3 regions of the Streptomyces sp. NPDC049040 genome follow, and region 3 is predicted to be linked to each of the others. Evidence: riboswitches for the same ligand, from Rfam matches in the RefSeq annotation. Region 3 holds a riboswitch; each other region holds the start of a gene.
What was found. Region 3 has a riboswitch for S-adenosylmethionine ahead of ACGFMP_RS08690 (aminotransferase class V-fold PLP-dependent enzyme). Riboswitches for the same ligand answer to the same signal wherever they lie in the genome.

Region 1 (4,056 bases), on a different contig from region 3:
CTTCGCCGACCAGTTCAGGGTCGAGCGCGCTGGTCGGCTCGTCGAACAGCAGCAGCCGCGGCTCCATGGCCAGCGTGCGGGCGATGGCGACCCGCTGCTGCTGGCCGCCGGACATCTGCCGGGGGTAGGAGTCCTCCCGGCCCGCGAGGCCGACGCGTGCCACCAGTTCGCGGGCCCGGGCGACGGCGTCCTTGCGCGACAGGCCGCGTACCGCCACCGGCGCCTCGATGATGTTCTCCAGCACGGTCATGTGCGGGAAGAGGTTGAACTGCTGGAAGACCATGCCCACATGGGCGCGCTGCCTGGTGACCGACCGGGACCGCAGCTCGCGCAACCGGTTGCCGTCGCGGCGGTAGCCGACGATGTCGCCCCCGATCTCGACGAAGCCGGCGTCCGGCCTCTCCAGGTGGTTCACGCAGCGCAGCAGCGTCGACTTCCCGGAGCCGGAGGGCCCGAGCAGCACGGTGACCTCGCCCTCGCGGACGTCCAGGTCGATGCCGTCGAGGACGGTGTGGGCGCCGAAGCTCTTGCGCAGCCCGCGGATGCGCACCAGCGGGCGCTCGCCGCCGGTCATGACAGTCCCGCCAGGTCGGTCCTGGCCCGGCCGAAGAGCGGGATGTTGGACCGCGTCACCTGCCACAGCCCGCGGCCCTGGCGGCTGCCCGGCCGGTTGCTGCCGCGTGCGTAGTGGCGCTCGACGTAGTACTGCCCGATCGAGAGCAGGCTGGTCAGGATGATGTACCAGAGGGTGGCGACCAGCAGCAGCGGCATGATCAGGAAGTTCTGGTTGTAGATCAACTGGGTGGAGTACAGCAGGTCCTGGACGGCGATCACGCTGACGATCGAGGTCGCTTTGAGCATGCCGATCAGCAGGTTGCCCGAGGCGGGCACGATGGCCGGCATGGCCTGCGGCAGCACGATCCGGCGGAAGATCCGACCGTCGCGCAGGCCGAGTGCCTTGGCGGCCTCGCGCTGCCCGGGGTCGACGGACAGGATGCCGCCGCGGACGATCTCCCCGGAGAACGCGCCCACGTCCAGGGTGAGTCCGATGTAGGCGGCGAGGATGCCGCTGAACAGGTGCGCGGTCCCCATGCTCGCGAACTCGGGGCCAAAGGGCACGCCCACCGACAACCTCGGGTAGAGGGAGGCGAGTTCGTACCAGAAGAGGAGCTGCACCAGTGGCGGGACCGAGCGGATCAGCCAGACGTAGCCGAAACTCAGCCCCCGCAGCACCGGGTTGCCGGACAGCCGCATCGCGGCGATGCCGATCCCGAGCAGGTAGCCGCTGGTCATCACCGCGGCGGTGAGCCAAAGGGTGAGCACCAGGCCGTGCAGGATCGAGCCGCGTAGGAAGTACCGGCCGACGACGTCCCACTGGAAGCGGTGGTTGGCCACCAGGGTGTGCACCAGCATGGCGAACAGCACCAGCAGCACCGCGGCGGAGATCCACTGCCCGGGGCGGCGCAGCGGGACCAGCCGGGCGGCCAGCAACTCCCCGTCCGCCGGTCGGCTGTCCAGGGCGTGCGGTGGCCGCCGGCCGGACGCCGGCTCGGTCGGGTCGGGCGGGGGATGACCGGGCGCGGCAGTGGCCGGCCCGGAGAGGTCGTGCTGGGTCATGAGGGGTCCCGTCTCGTCGGGGAGCGCGGCAGCGCGCGGCGGCGCGGCACCCCGCACGGGGGCACCGGACTGCCGCTGGGGCTACCGGGAAAAGGGTGGAAGGAGGCGGCGCCGCGCACGGCGGGTCCGCGCGCCGGTCACCGGGCGCACGTCAGGATGCCGTGGACGGGCGGGAGTTCGGGGCCGGCCGGACAGCGGGCCCGCAGGCGGTCAGTGGACCGCGGTCGTTTCCGGACACAGGGCGCTGCTGACACGCAGCAGATCGACGTGCCGCCGGGTCACCCGGGTCCTGAATGAGCCATCGGGGGACGACTCGCGGTCGCGCTGTGCCGCGTCCATGTCCATCCCCTCGCTCTCTTCGAGTCGCACTCGTCGGCCCTGTTCGAGGGCCCCATGCCTACAGCACGTTAACCGCAGGGCAGCGGCCAGACAATCCCCCGACGGCTCCGGCGGCCGGGAAGCGACGGGTGTCACTCCTGGCCGGAAGGGATTGTGTTCGACGGCGCGGCGGAGTTACCGTGCTTGCAGGTCATGAGCGTCAGCAACCAAGGCCCTGGCCTGCTGACCGGCAACCCTCCGTCGCGGCGGGGTGCTCCAGGTGACGACCCGGCGGGGCCGACGACGGCCCGGCAAGTGCGAACCCGGCAGGCGTGAGCCGCTCGGGACGGGGAGGTGACGAGGTGCCGGAGACCACCGAAAAGCCGCTGCCCTCCATCGCCATGTTCTCGCGCCGGCACATCGACCTCCAGCGCGTCGCCGGCGCACTGTGTCCGGGCCGCTGAGGCAGTACCGGTCACCGGCCACTGCCACACGTCCCGTGCCATTGCGGTGACCGGGAAGGTCCACCCGCTCGCGACGTCCCGCACGGCGCCGAGCGGCGCCGCCGGATCAGTCGCGTAGGCCCACCACCGGGCCGATCCGGCGCCCGCGCCGCACCGCACACGACACCGCGAGCCTCCGGCACACCTTCCCGGTCACCGCACCGGCCCGGCTCCACGCCCCTCCTCCTTCGCTGAACCCCGCCGGGCCCACGCCCGGTGCGGGCCTTGTTCGGCATGCCTGCCACGGCGGTCGGCATGCCACCGCGACGGCTGTCCGCCTGCGCTCCGTCCGACCAGGAAGCGGTACGCCCATGTCCCGATCCCCCTCTCTCCTCCACCTGGCCGTCGCGCTGGACGGTGCCGGCTGGCACCCGGCGGCCTGGCGGGAACCCGATGCCCGCCCCGCGGACCTGTTCACCGCCGCCTACTGGGGCGGCCTGGCCGCGCAAGCCGAGCGCGGCCTGCTGGACTTCGTCACCATCGAGGACTCCCTCGGCCAGCAGTCCACCCGCTTCACCGGACCCGACGGGCGCACCGACCAGGTGCGCGGCCGGCTGGACGCGGTGCTGACCGCGGCCCGGATCGCCCCGCTGACCGAGCACATCGGGCTGATCCCGACCGCGGTGGTCACCCACACCGAGCCCTTCCACCTCTCCAAGGCCGTCGCCACCCTCGACCACGTCAGCGGCGGCCGGGCCGGCGTGCAGGTCCGGGTGTCGGGGCGGGCCGACGAGGCCGCGCACTTCGGCCGCCGCGAAGTGCCCCGGCTGCCCGTCGCGGAGCTGGACTCGCCCGCCGGACTGGCGCTGCTGCACGAGCTGTTCGGCGAGGCCGCGGACTACGTGGAGGTGGTGCGGCGGCTCTGGGACAGCTGGGAGGACGACGCGGAGATCCGCGACGTGGCCACCGGCCGCTTCATCGACCGCGCCAAACTGCACTACATCGACTTCGAGGGACGGCACTTCAGTGTCAAAGGCCCCTCGATCACCCCGCGGCCGCCGCAGGGCCAGCCGGTCGTGGCCGCGCTCGCCCACCGCGCCGAGCCCTTCCGGCTGGTCGCCACGTCCGCCGACATCGGCTTCGTCACCCCGCACGACACCGCGCAGGCGGCGGCGATCGTCGACGGGATCCGTACCGAGCAGGACCGGGCCGGCCGGGCCGCCGAGACCGTGCACGTCCTCGCCGACCTGGTGGTCTTCCTCGACGAGGAACCCGGCCGCGCCGCCGAGCGCAGGGCGCGGCTGGACGCCTCGCTCGACGAGCCGTACACCGGCGACGCCCTGGTCTTCGCCGGCACACCCGCGGAACTGGCCGACCTGCTGGCGGAGTTCGCCCGCAGCGGGCTGAGCGGCTTCCGGCTGCGGCCGGCCACCCTGCCGTACGACCTGGCGCAGATCACCGGCGGGCTGGTTCCCGAACTCCAGCGGCGCGGGGCCTTCCGGCAGGCGTACGAGGCCGGCACCCTGCGCGGGCTGCTCGGACTGCCGCGCCCCGCCAACCGCTTCACCGCCGCCTGAGCGACCCGCGCGACACTCCCAGGAAGGCCAACCCGCATGAGCAGCACGCCCAAGCAGATCCATCTCGCCGCGCACTTCCCCGGCGTCAACAACACCACCGT
Region 2 (4,056 bases), on a different contig from region 3:
GGTACAGCATGTGGTGCACGAACCACAGCACCGAGTTCGCGATGTCGTTGTAGGCCGCGTGGAAGACGTCCGGCTCGACGGCGATCATCCGTGAGCCGGGCTCGCCGACGCCGCGGCGCACCGCCTCGCGGTCGCCCTCGGTGAGGGCCGCGCACACCCACAGCGAGGCGCTGTCCGACTCGATCGCGCTCAGCCCGGACACGACGCCGCCGCCCCCGCGTCTGCTGCGCAGCTCCCCGTCCTCGGTGACGGTGTACGCCACCGGGCCGCGGTTGGACGCGACCAGAATTCGGGCAGCACGCGGTGATCCGTCCATGCCGCGAGCCTTGCCACCCAGCCCCTCCCTCAAACCTCCCCCCACCGGGGCCGCGGGTCGTCACCGCCCCAAGGGGGCAATTGCTGTCGCCCCCGGACCACCGCCCGGTGGCCGGTTGCCCGCGCAGTTCCGCCCCCAGAGCTTCGCCTGGGGGTACCCCCAGCGCCCCTGATGGTTGCCCTTTTGCCGTAGGGGAGCCGCACTGCCCCGGCGCCCGGGGAAGGCCTCGACCCTCAGGGGCGCGGGGAACTGCGCGGCCAGCCGCGTACGGCCGTCGTGTGGCGACGAACCGCACCACCCCAGGGGCGCGGGGAACTGCGCGACAAGCCCCCCACCGGGGTGCGGGTCGTCTCCGGCCCAAGGGGGCTGTTGCTGTCGCCTCCGGACCACCGCCGGTGGGTGGTTGCTCGCGCAGTTCCCCGCGCCCCTGATGGTTGCCCTCGTCCGCAAGGGCGCCCCCGGCACCCCTGGGGGTTGCGGCCTTCCGCAAGGGCGCCCGAAAGGGGCGCGGGGAACTGCGCGGCCAGCCGCGTACGGCCGTCGTGTGGCGACGAACCGCACCACCCCAGGGGCGCGGGGAACTGCGCGACCAGCCCCCACCGGGGCGCGGGTCGTCTCCGTCCCGAGGGGGCTGTTGCTGTCGCCCCCGGACCACCGGCCGGTGGCCGGTTGCTCGCGCCGTTCCCCGCGCCCCTGATGGTTGCCCTCGTCCGCAAGGGCGCCCCCGGCACCCCTGGGGGTTGCGGCCTTCCGCAAGGGCGCCCCCCCGCGGGCAGGGGGGACGGGGCGGGGTCAGGCCGCGGGGCGGTGGAGGTATTCGGGGACGTCCAGCATCGGTGGACGTTCCACGGTGTCGACCGCATGTGTCGACGGCACGAACCCGGACGACGCGCGGCCGTACTGGGTGAGGCGGGGCCGGACGAGCGGGTCGCGGCCCAGCCGCAGGTGCGCCGTGCGGTAGATCGCGGCGGCCATCCGCCCGAGGGCCTGTTCGTCCTGGTGCCGGTGGTGCCGCACTCCGACGTCCACCTGCCCGAGGGCGTCGAGCCCGACGAGGGCGAGCGAGTCGACGAGCATGCCCAGCTCGACCCCGTAGCCGACGGGGAAGGGCAGTTTTTCCAGCAGCGACCGCCTGGCGGCATATTCGCCGCCGAGCGGCTGGACGAAACCGGCCAGCCGCGGCCAGTGGAGGTTGAGCAGCGGGCGGGCGACGAGTTCGGTGACCCGGCCGCCGCCTGCGGGGACGATGGAGCCGCCGGCTTCGAGCGGCCGGTCGTACATGGCCTTGACGAGTTGCACGTCGGGCTCGGTGAGCAGCGGCCCGACGATCCCTGACACGAAGCGGGAGTCGAACTCCCGCAGGTCGGCGTCGACGAAGCACACGATCTCCCCGCTGGTGACCAGCAGGGACCGCCAGAGCACTTCGCCTTTGCCGGCCACGGCGGGCAGCCGGGGCAGGATGGCGTCGCGCCGCACCACGGTGGCCCCGGCGTCGGCGGCGACTTCGGCGGTGGCGTCCCGGGAGCCGGAGTCGACGACGACGACCTCGTCGACGAGCGGGACGTCGGGTGTCATGAGGTCGCGGCGGATCACGGCGACGATGTCGCCGACGGTGGCTTCCTCGTCGAGTGCGGGCAGGACCACACTGATGGTCCCGGCCGGCCCTGCCGCCTTTTTGGCGTCGAGCAGCACGTCGAGCGGACGGTCGCCGGCCGACCAGGACCGGGCGGCCAGCCAGCGTTCCACCTCTTCCAGCACCTTGCGCGTCTCCTGTGTGATCCATCTCGCGGTTCGGACGACTGTCTCCACCGTCACCCTTGTCGGTTACAGTCTTGAACAACGCCTGTGCGCCCCGCATGCCGGGGTGGCGCGGCAGGACAAACGCCCGGACCCCGTAGTCCGGTGCCATACCGCTCATCCAGAGGGGCAGAGGGAACGGCCCGTTGAAGCCCCGGCAACCCTCCCGCCGACCGCGAGGTCATGGTGGGGAAGGTGCCAATTCCGTCTTGTGGCGATGTCCGCCGCGAGGAAGATGAGGAGAAAGGGCCTCGCCACCATGGCTGTGCAGACTGTCGCCGGCACCACTTCCGCCGCTGCGGAAAACCCCCACCAGGACGCCTTCGGGCCAGCTGCCGCGCTGTCCTGCCGGGAGTGCGGCACCCGCTTCCCGCTGAGCCCGATCTTCGCCTGCCAGGAGTGTTTCGGGCCGCTCGAGGTGGCGTACGACCTGCCGCTCGGCGACCCCGAGGGCCTGCGCCGGCGGATCGAGGCCGGCCCCGCGAACATCTGGCGCTACGCACCGCTGCTGCCGGTGCCGGCCGATGTGACCGAGAAGCAGAATCTCAACCCGGGCTGGACCAAGCTCGTCAAGGCCGACAATCTGGCGCGCGAGCTGGGCATCACCGGCGGCCTGTACGTGAAGGACGACTCCGGCAACCCGACGCATTCCTTCAAGGACCGGGTCGTCGCGATCGCCCTGGAGGCCGCCCGGACCTTCGGCCTGACCACGCTGTCCTGCTCGTCGACGGGCAACCTGGCGGGCGCGGTCGGCGCCGCGGCCGCGAGGGCGGGCTTCCGCTCGTGCGTGTTCATCCCGCACGACCTGGAGCAGGGCAAGGTCGTGATGGCCGCGGTCTACGGCGGCGAGCTGGTCGCGATCGAGGGTTCGTACGACGACGTGAACCGCTTCTGCTCGGAGCTGATCGGCGACCCGATCGGCGAGGGCTGGGGCTTCGTCAACGTCAACCTGCGGCCGTACTACGGCGAGGGTTCCAAGACGCTGGCCTACGAGATCGCGGAGCAGCTCGGCTGGCGGCTGCCGGACAACCTGGTCATCCCGATCGCCTCGGGCTCGCAGCTCACCAAGATCGACAAGGGCCTCCAGGAGCTGATCAAGCTCGGCCTGGTCGAGGACAAGCCGTACAAGATCTACGGCGCGCAGGCCGAGGGCTGCTCGCCGGTGTCCGCGGCCTTCAAGGCCGGGCACGACGTCGTGCGCCCGGTGAAGCCGGACACCATCGCCAAGTCGCTGGCGATCGGCAACCCGGCTGACGGCCCCTACGTGCTGGACATCGCTCGGCGCACCGGCGGCGCGGTCGAGGACGTGAACGACGAGCAGGTCGTGGACGCCATCAAGCTGCTGGCCCGCACCGAGGGCATCTTCGCCGAGACGGCAGGCGGGGTGACCGTCGGGGTGCTCAGGAAGCTGATCGAGACCGGGCAGCTCGACCCGGCTGCCGAGACCGTCGTGCTGAACACCGGCGACGGGCTCAAGACCCTGGACGCGGTGTCCCCGACCACCGGGCCGACCGCGACCATCCGTCCCACCGTTGCCGCTTTCCGAGAGGCTGGCCTCGCATGAGTGCTTCCGTACGCATCCCCACGATCCTTCGCACCTACACCGGCGGCAAGGCCGAGGTCCAGGCCGAGGGTGAGACGCTCGCCGCGGTGATCGAGTCGCTGGAAAAGAATCATGCGGGTATTTCCGCGCGGGTTCTCGACGACGCCGGAAAGCTCCGTCGTTTCGTGAACGTGTATGTCAACGATGATGATGTCCGGTTTTCCGAGGGTCTTGCCACGGCCGTACCCGACGGTGCCAGCGTCTCGATCATTCCGGCGGTCGCGGGCGGCTGAGCCGGCACCGTACCTGATCTGACAGGAATCCGCAGAAGCTCTGACGTTTAACCTGCGCCCCACCCGGGAACTGCTTTCGTCCCGGGTGGGGCGCCCGCCTGTGGGGC
Region 3 (4,056 bases):
ACTTCCACCTGTCGATCGAGACGATCACCTGGTCGGTGCGGATCGGTTTCTTCGTGCTGCCGGTCGCGGCCTACTTCATCACCAAGCGGATCTGCCTCGGCCTGCAGCGCAGGGACCGCGACAAGGTGCTGCACGGTCGCGAGACCGGCATCATCAAGCGGCTCCCGCACGGCGAGTTCATCGAGGTGCACGAGCCGCTGGGCCAGGAGGAGCTGCACGTCCTCACCGCCCACCCGCAGCCGCAGCCGCTCGATGTCGGCCCCGAGGTCGACGAGAACGGCGTGGAGCGCAAGGTGAGCCCGGTCACGAAGGTGCGGGCACGGCTTTCCCGCAACTTCTACGGCGAGCACAGCCAGATCCCCAAGCCGACAGTCGAGGAGTACGACGAGATCACGAGTGGCCACGGCCACCACTGACCCGCCGTCACGGCTTTGACGACCGCCCCAGGGCCGGTCGGTCACCCCTCACCGGGTGTCCGGCCGGCCCTGGCGCTTTCCCGGCCTGATACCGCCCTTCCGGCGTGGCCCGACCGGCCGCCCGCGGCGGACCGGGTCACCAGGTTCCCCACGCCCCTACGGGGCGCTCCGCGCCGCTAGGCTGGGGCCGCAGAGACCCTTACACCACCAGGAGTGTGGACCATGAGCGTTGTGAACCCGGCAGGTGACGAGACCGGGGCACTGCGGACGTGGCCCGACGTACTGTCCACGCTGATCGCGGGGCGGGACCTGGAGGCCGACGACACGGCCTGGGCGATGGACGCCGTGATGCGCGGTACCGCGACCGACGTGCAGATCGCCGGGTTCGCGGTGGCGCTGCGGGCCAAGGGCGAGACCGTCGAGGAAGTCACCGGCATGGTGCGGGCGATGTACTCGCACGCCAGGACCATCACCGTGCCGGGGCCCACCGTGGACATCGTCGGCACCGGTGGCGACCGGGCCAAGACGGTCAACATCTCCACCATGTCGGCGATAGTGGTCGCCGGCACCGGTGCGAAGGTCGTCAAGCACGGCAACAGGGCCGCGTCCTCCGCCAGCGGTGCCAGCGACGTGCTCGGGCAGCTCGGGGTGAACCTGGACCTGACCCCCGAGCGGGTCGTCGAGGTCGCGGAGGAGGCGGGCATCACCTTCTGCTTCGCGGTGCGATTCCACCCGGCGCTGCGCCATGTCGCCACCGCGCGGGCCGAGTTGGGGGTCGCCACCACCTTCAACTTCCTCGGCCCGCTGACCAACCCGGCCCGGGTGCGCGCGCAGGCCACCGGGGTCGCCGACCTGCGGATGGCCGCGATCATGGCCGGGGTGCTGGCGGAACGCGGCTCGTCCGCCCTGGTCTTCCGCGGCGACGACGGCCTGGACGAGCTGACCACGACCGCCCCCTCGCAGGTGTGGGTGGTCCGTGACGGCAAGGTCACCCAGCACTCCTTCGACCCGCGCGACATCGGGATCGACCTGGTGCCCATCGAGGCGCTGCGCGGCGGCGACCCGTCCTACAACGCCGACGTCGCACGGCGGCTGCTGGCCGGCGAGACCGGGCCCGTACGGGACGCGGTGCTGCTCAACTCGGCGGCCGCGCTGGTCGCCCTGGACCCGGGCACCGGCACGCTCGAGGAGCAGCTGGCCGCGGGAGTGGCCACCGCGGCGCGGTCCCTCGACTCAGGCGCCGCCGCCGCGGCGCTCGAACGCTGGGCCGCGGCCACCAACGCCTGACCGCACCGCAAGGCGCCGTCCGAACCTCGGACGGCGCCTTGCGCGTACGGCGTCCTGTGGCAGAATCCCTTCCAGGTCACGAGTGACAGCGCAAAGGCCCCGGCTCGCTGTCCGGCAACCCTCCGTCCGAGGCGGGGTGCCCCGGGTGATGACCGGGCTGTGGGCAGCGAGGCTCGCAGCAAGCCGGACAACGGGAGTTCTTTCATGCGCAAGCGAATGCGATAGGGCCTTTCGGCCCCGGTTCCGCCATACCGCGGTGCCGCAGTGCACCGGTCCCTCGTCCGCCCGCTGCCGTCCGACCGTCGCGTAGCGCCTCGCCAGGCGCGCGGCGCTGTCACGTGCCTTCCTGCTGCCAGGAGCCTGCCATGACCTTTTCCGTGACCACCCCCGTCGCCCCCTCCGATGCCGCCGCAAGCCCCGAGCCGGCCGCCGCGCCGCTGCCCGTGCTCGGCCGGGACGTGTCCGTGCCGCTGGTGACCGGCGGCGAAGTCACCTACGCCGCCCTCGACTACGCCGCCAGCGCCCCCGCGCTCCAGCGGGTGTGGGACGACGTGGCCGCGTACGCCCCCTACTACGGCAGCGTGCACCGCGGCGCCGGCTACCTCTCCCAGCTGTCCACCGAACTCTTCGAGCAGAGCCGGGCCACCGTCGCCGGCTTCCTCGGCTGTCGACCCACCGACGAGGTCGTCTTCACCCGGTCCACCACCGACTCGCTGAACCTGCTGGCCGCGGCCCTGCCGGCCGGTACCCAGGTCTTCGTCTTCGAGACCGAGCACCACGCGGCGCTGCTGCCCTGGCAGCGGGCGCGGGACGCCCAGGTCACCTTCCTGCCCGCGCCGCACACCCCGGAGCAGGCGGTCGCCGCCCTCGACGTGGCACTGCACGGGGCGCCCAAGGGGCCCAAGCTGGTGTGCGTCACCGGAGCGTCCAACGTCACCGGCGAGCTGTGGCCGGTACGCCGGCTGGCCGCCGCCGCGCACCGGCACGGTGCCCGCATCGTGCTGGACGCCGCACAGCTCGCCCCGCACCGCCCGGTGGACATCGCGGAACTCGACGTCGACTGGGTCGCCTTCTCCGGCCACAAGCTCTACGCGCCCTTCGGTGCCGGGGTGCTCGCCGGGCGGGCGGACTGGCTGCGCGACGCCGAGCCCTACCTCGCGGGCGGCGGCGCCACCCGCTCGGTGGTCCGGCGCCCCGACGGGCAGGTCGACGCCGAGTGGCAGCAGGGGGCCGCCGCCAGGCACGAGGCCGGATCGCCCAACGTCATCGGGGCGTACGCCGTCGCGGCGGCCTGCAAGGCACTGACCGAGGCCGGGTTCGACCGGCTGGTCGAGCACGAGGAGCGGCTGCTCGCCCTGCTGCGGGACGGGCTCGCCGCGATCCCCGAGGTGCGGGTGCTATCGCTTTTCGGCGCGGACGCCGACCGGGTCGGCGTGCTGAGCTTCGTCGTCCAGGGCTGGAACAGCTCGCACCTCGCCGCGGCGCTCTCCGCGGAATACGGCATCGGGGTGCGGGACGGACTCTTCTGCGCCCACCCGCTGGTGCGGCACCTGCTCGGCGGTGAACCCGAGGACCCCGGGGCCTGCGGCTCCCCCGAGGAGCTGTCCTTCAACGCGGTCCGGGTCAGCTTCGGCGTCGGCACCCCGCCCGAGCACGTCCTGCGCTTCGTCCGCGCCCTCGGCACACTCGTCCGTGAGGGCGCCTCATGGACCTACCACACGGAAAACGGCCGCTGCGTGCCCTCCCCTTCCGCCTAGGACCCGGGACGCACGCGTCCCCCGGCGCCCCCCTGCCGCGGGCTGGGGGCGGATGCCGCGGACGTCGCCATACAGGGGCGCGGGGAACGGCGCGGGCAACCGACCACCGGCCGGTCGGTCCGGATCAGACCGATCAGCCCCCTCGGGCCGGTGACAACCCGCGCCCCGGTGGGGGCTGGTCGTCGTGACGCGACGGTGCGTGGGGGGCGCCCGCGCAGGTCAACGCCCCCGGGGGGAGTGGCTAGGAGTCGAGCCCGATCGCGAACGCGGCCTCCAGGTCATGCTGCGAATACGTGCGGAACGCGACATGCGTGTCGGTGACCTGCACCCCGGGGATCTTGCTGATCCGCCCCGGGATGATGTCCGCCAGGTCGTCATGCCGGGCCACCCGCACCAGCGCGATCAGATCGTACGTACCGGTCACCGAGTACACCTCACTGACGCTGTCCAGCGCGGCGATCTCCTCGGCGATCTCGGGGATCCGATCCACGGTGGTCTTGATGAGCACGATCGCGGTGATCACGACTGAACGTCTCCTTGGGTGGTCCCGGCAACGACGCCCAGCTTAGACCGGGGCCGGTGGCAGGCCCACGCCC

Region 1: another riboswitch for S-adenosylmethionine. It lies ahead of ACGFMP_RS24000 (putative leader peptide); the one in region 3 lies ahead of ACGFMP_RS08690 (aminotransferase class V-fold PLP-dependent enzyme).
Region 2: another riboswitch for S-adenosylmethionine. It lies ahead of thrC (threonine synthase); the one in region 3 lies ahead of ACGFMP_RS08690 (aminotransferase class V-fold PLP-dependent enzyme).

Annotation. Positions count from the first base shown of each region.
Region 1 is NZ_JBICTO010000010.1:27,875-31,930, forward strand. Features, by position in the region: gene ACGFMP_RS23985 (amino acid ABC transporter ATP-binding protein) at 1-553, opposite strand, end outside; gene ACGFMP_RS23990 (amino acid ABC transporter permease) at 571-1,617, opposite strand; gene ACGFMP_RS23995 (putative leader peptide) at 1,828-1,962, opposite strand; SAM riboswitch class IV at 2,145-2,259, shown strand; gene ACGFMP_RS24000 (putative leader peptide) at 2,298-2,399, shown strand; gene ACGFMP_RS24005 (LLM class flavin-dependent oxidoreductase) at 2,750-3,955, shown strand; gene ACGFMP_RS24010 (NtaA/DmoA family FMN-dependent monooxygenase) at 3,992-4,056, shown strand, end outside.
Region 2 is NZ_JBICTO010000012.1:21,226-25,281, reverse strand. Features, by position in the region: gene ACGFMP_RS26220 (trehalose-6-phosphate synthase) at 1-316, opposite strand, end outside; gene ACGFMP_RS26215 (glucosyl-3-phosphoglycerate synthase) at 1,109-2,074, opposite strand; SAM riboswitch class I at 2,228-2,355, shown strand; gene thrC (threonine synthase) at 2,349-3,677, shown strand; gene ACGFMP_RS26205 (MoaD/ThiS family protein) at 3,674-3,949, shown strand.
Region 3 is NZ_JBICTO010000002.1:854,839-858,894, forward strand. Features, by position in the region: gene ACGFMP_RS08680 (cytochrome bc complex cytochrome b subunit) at 1-416, shown strand, start outside; gene trpD (anthranilate phosphoribosyltransferase) at 639-1,703, shown strand; SAM riboswitch class IV at 1,778-1,894, shown strand; gene ACGFMP_RS08690 (aminotransferase class V-fold PLP-dependent enzyme) at 2,069-3,460, shown strand; gene ACGFMP_RS08695 (Lrp/AsnC family transcriptional regulator) at 3,702-3,983, opposite strand; gene ACGFMP_RS08700 (rhomboid family intramembrane serine protease) at 3,980-4,056, opposite strand, start outside.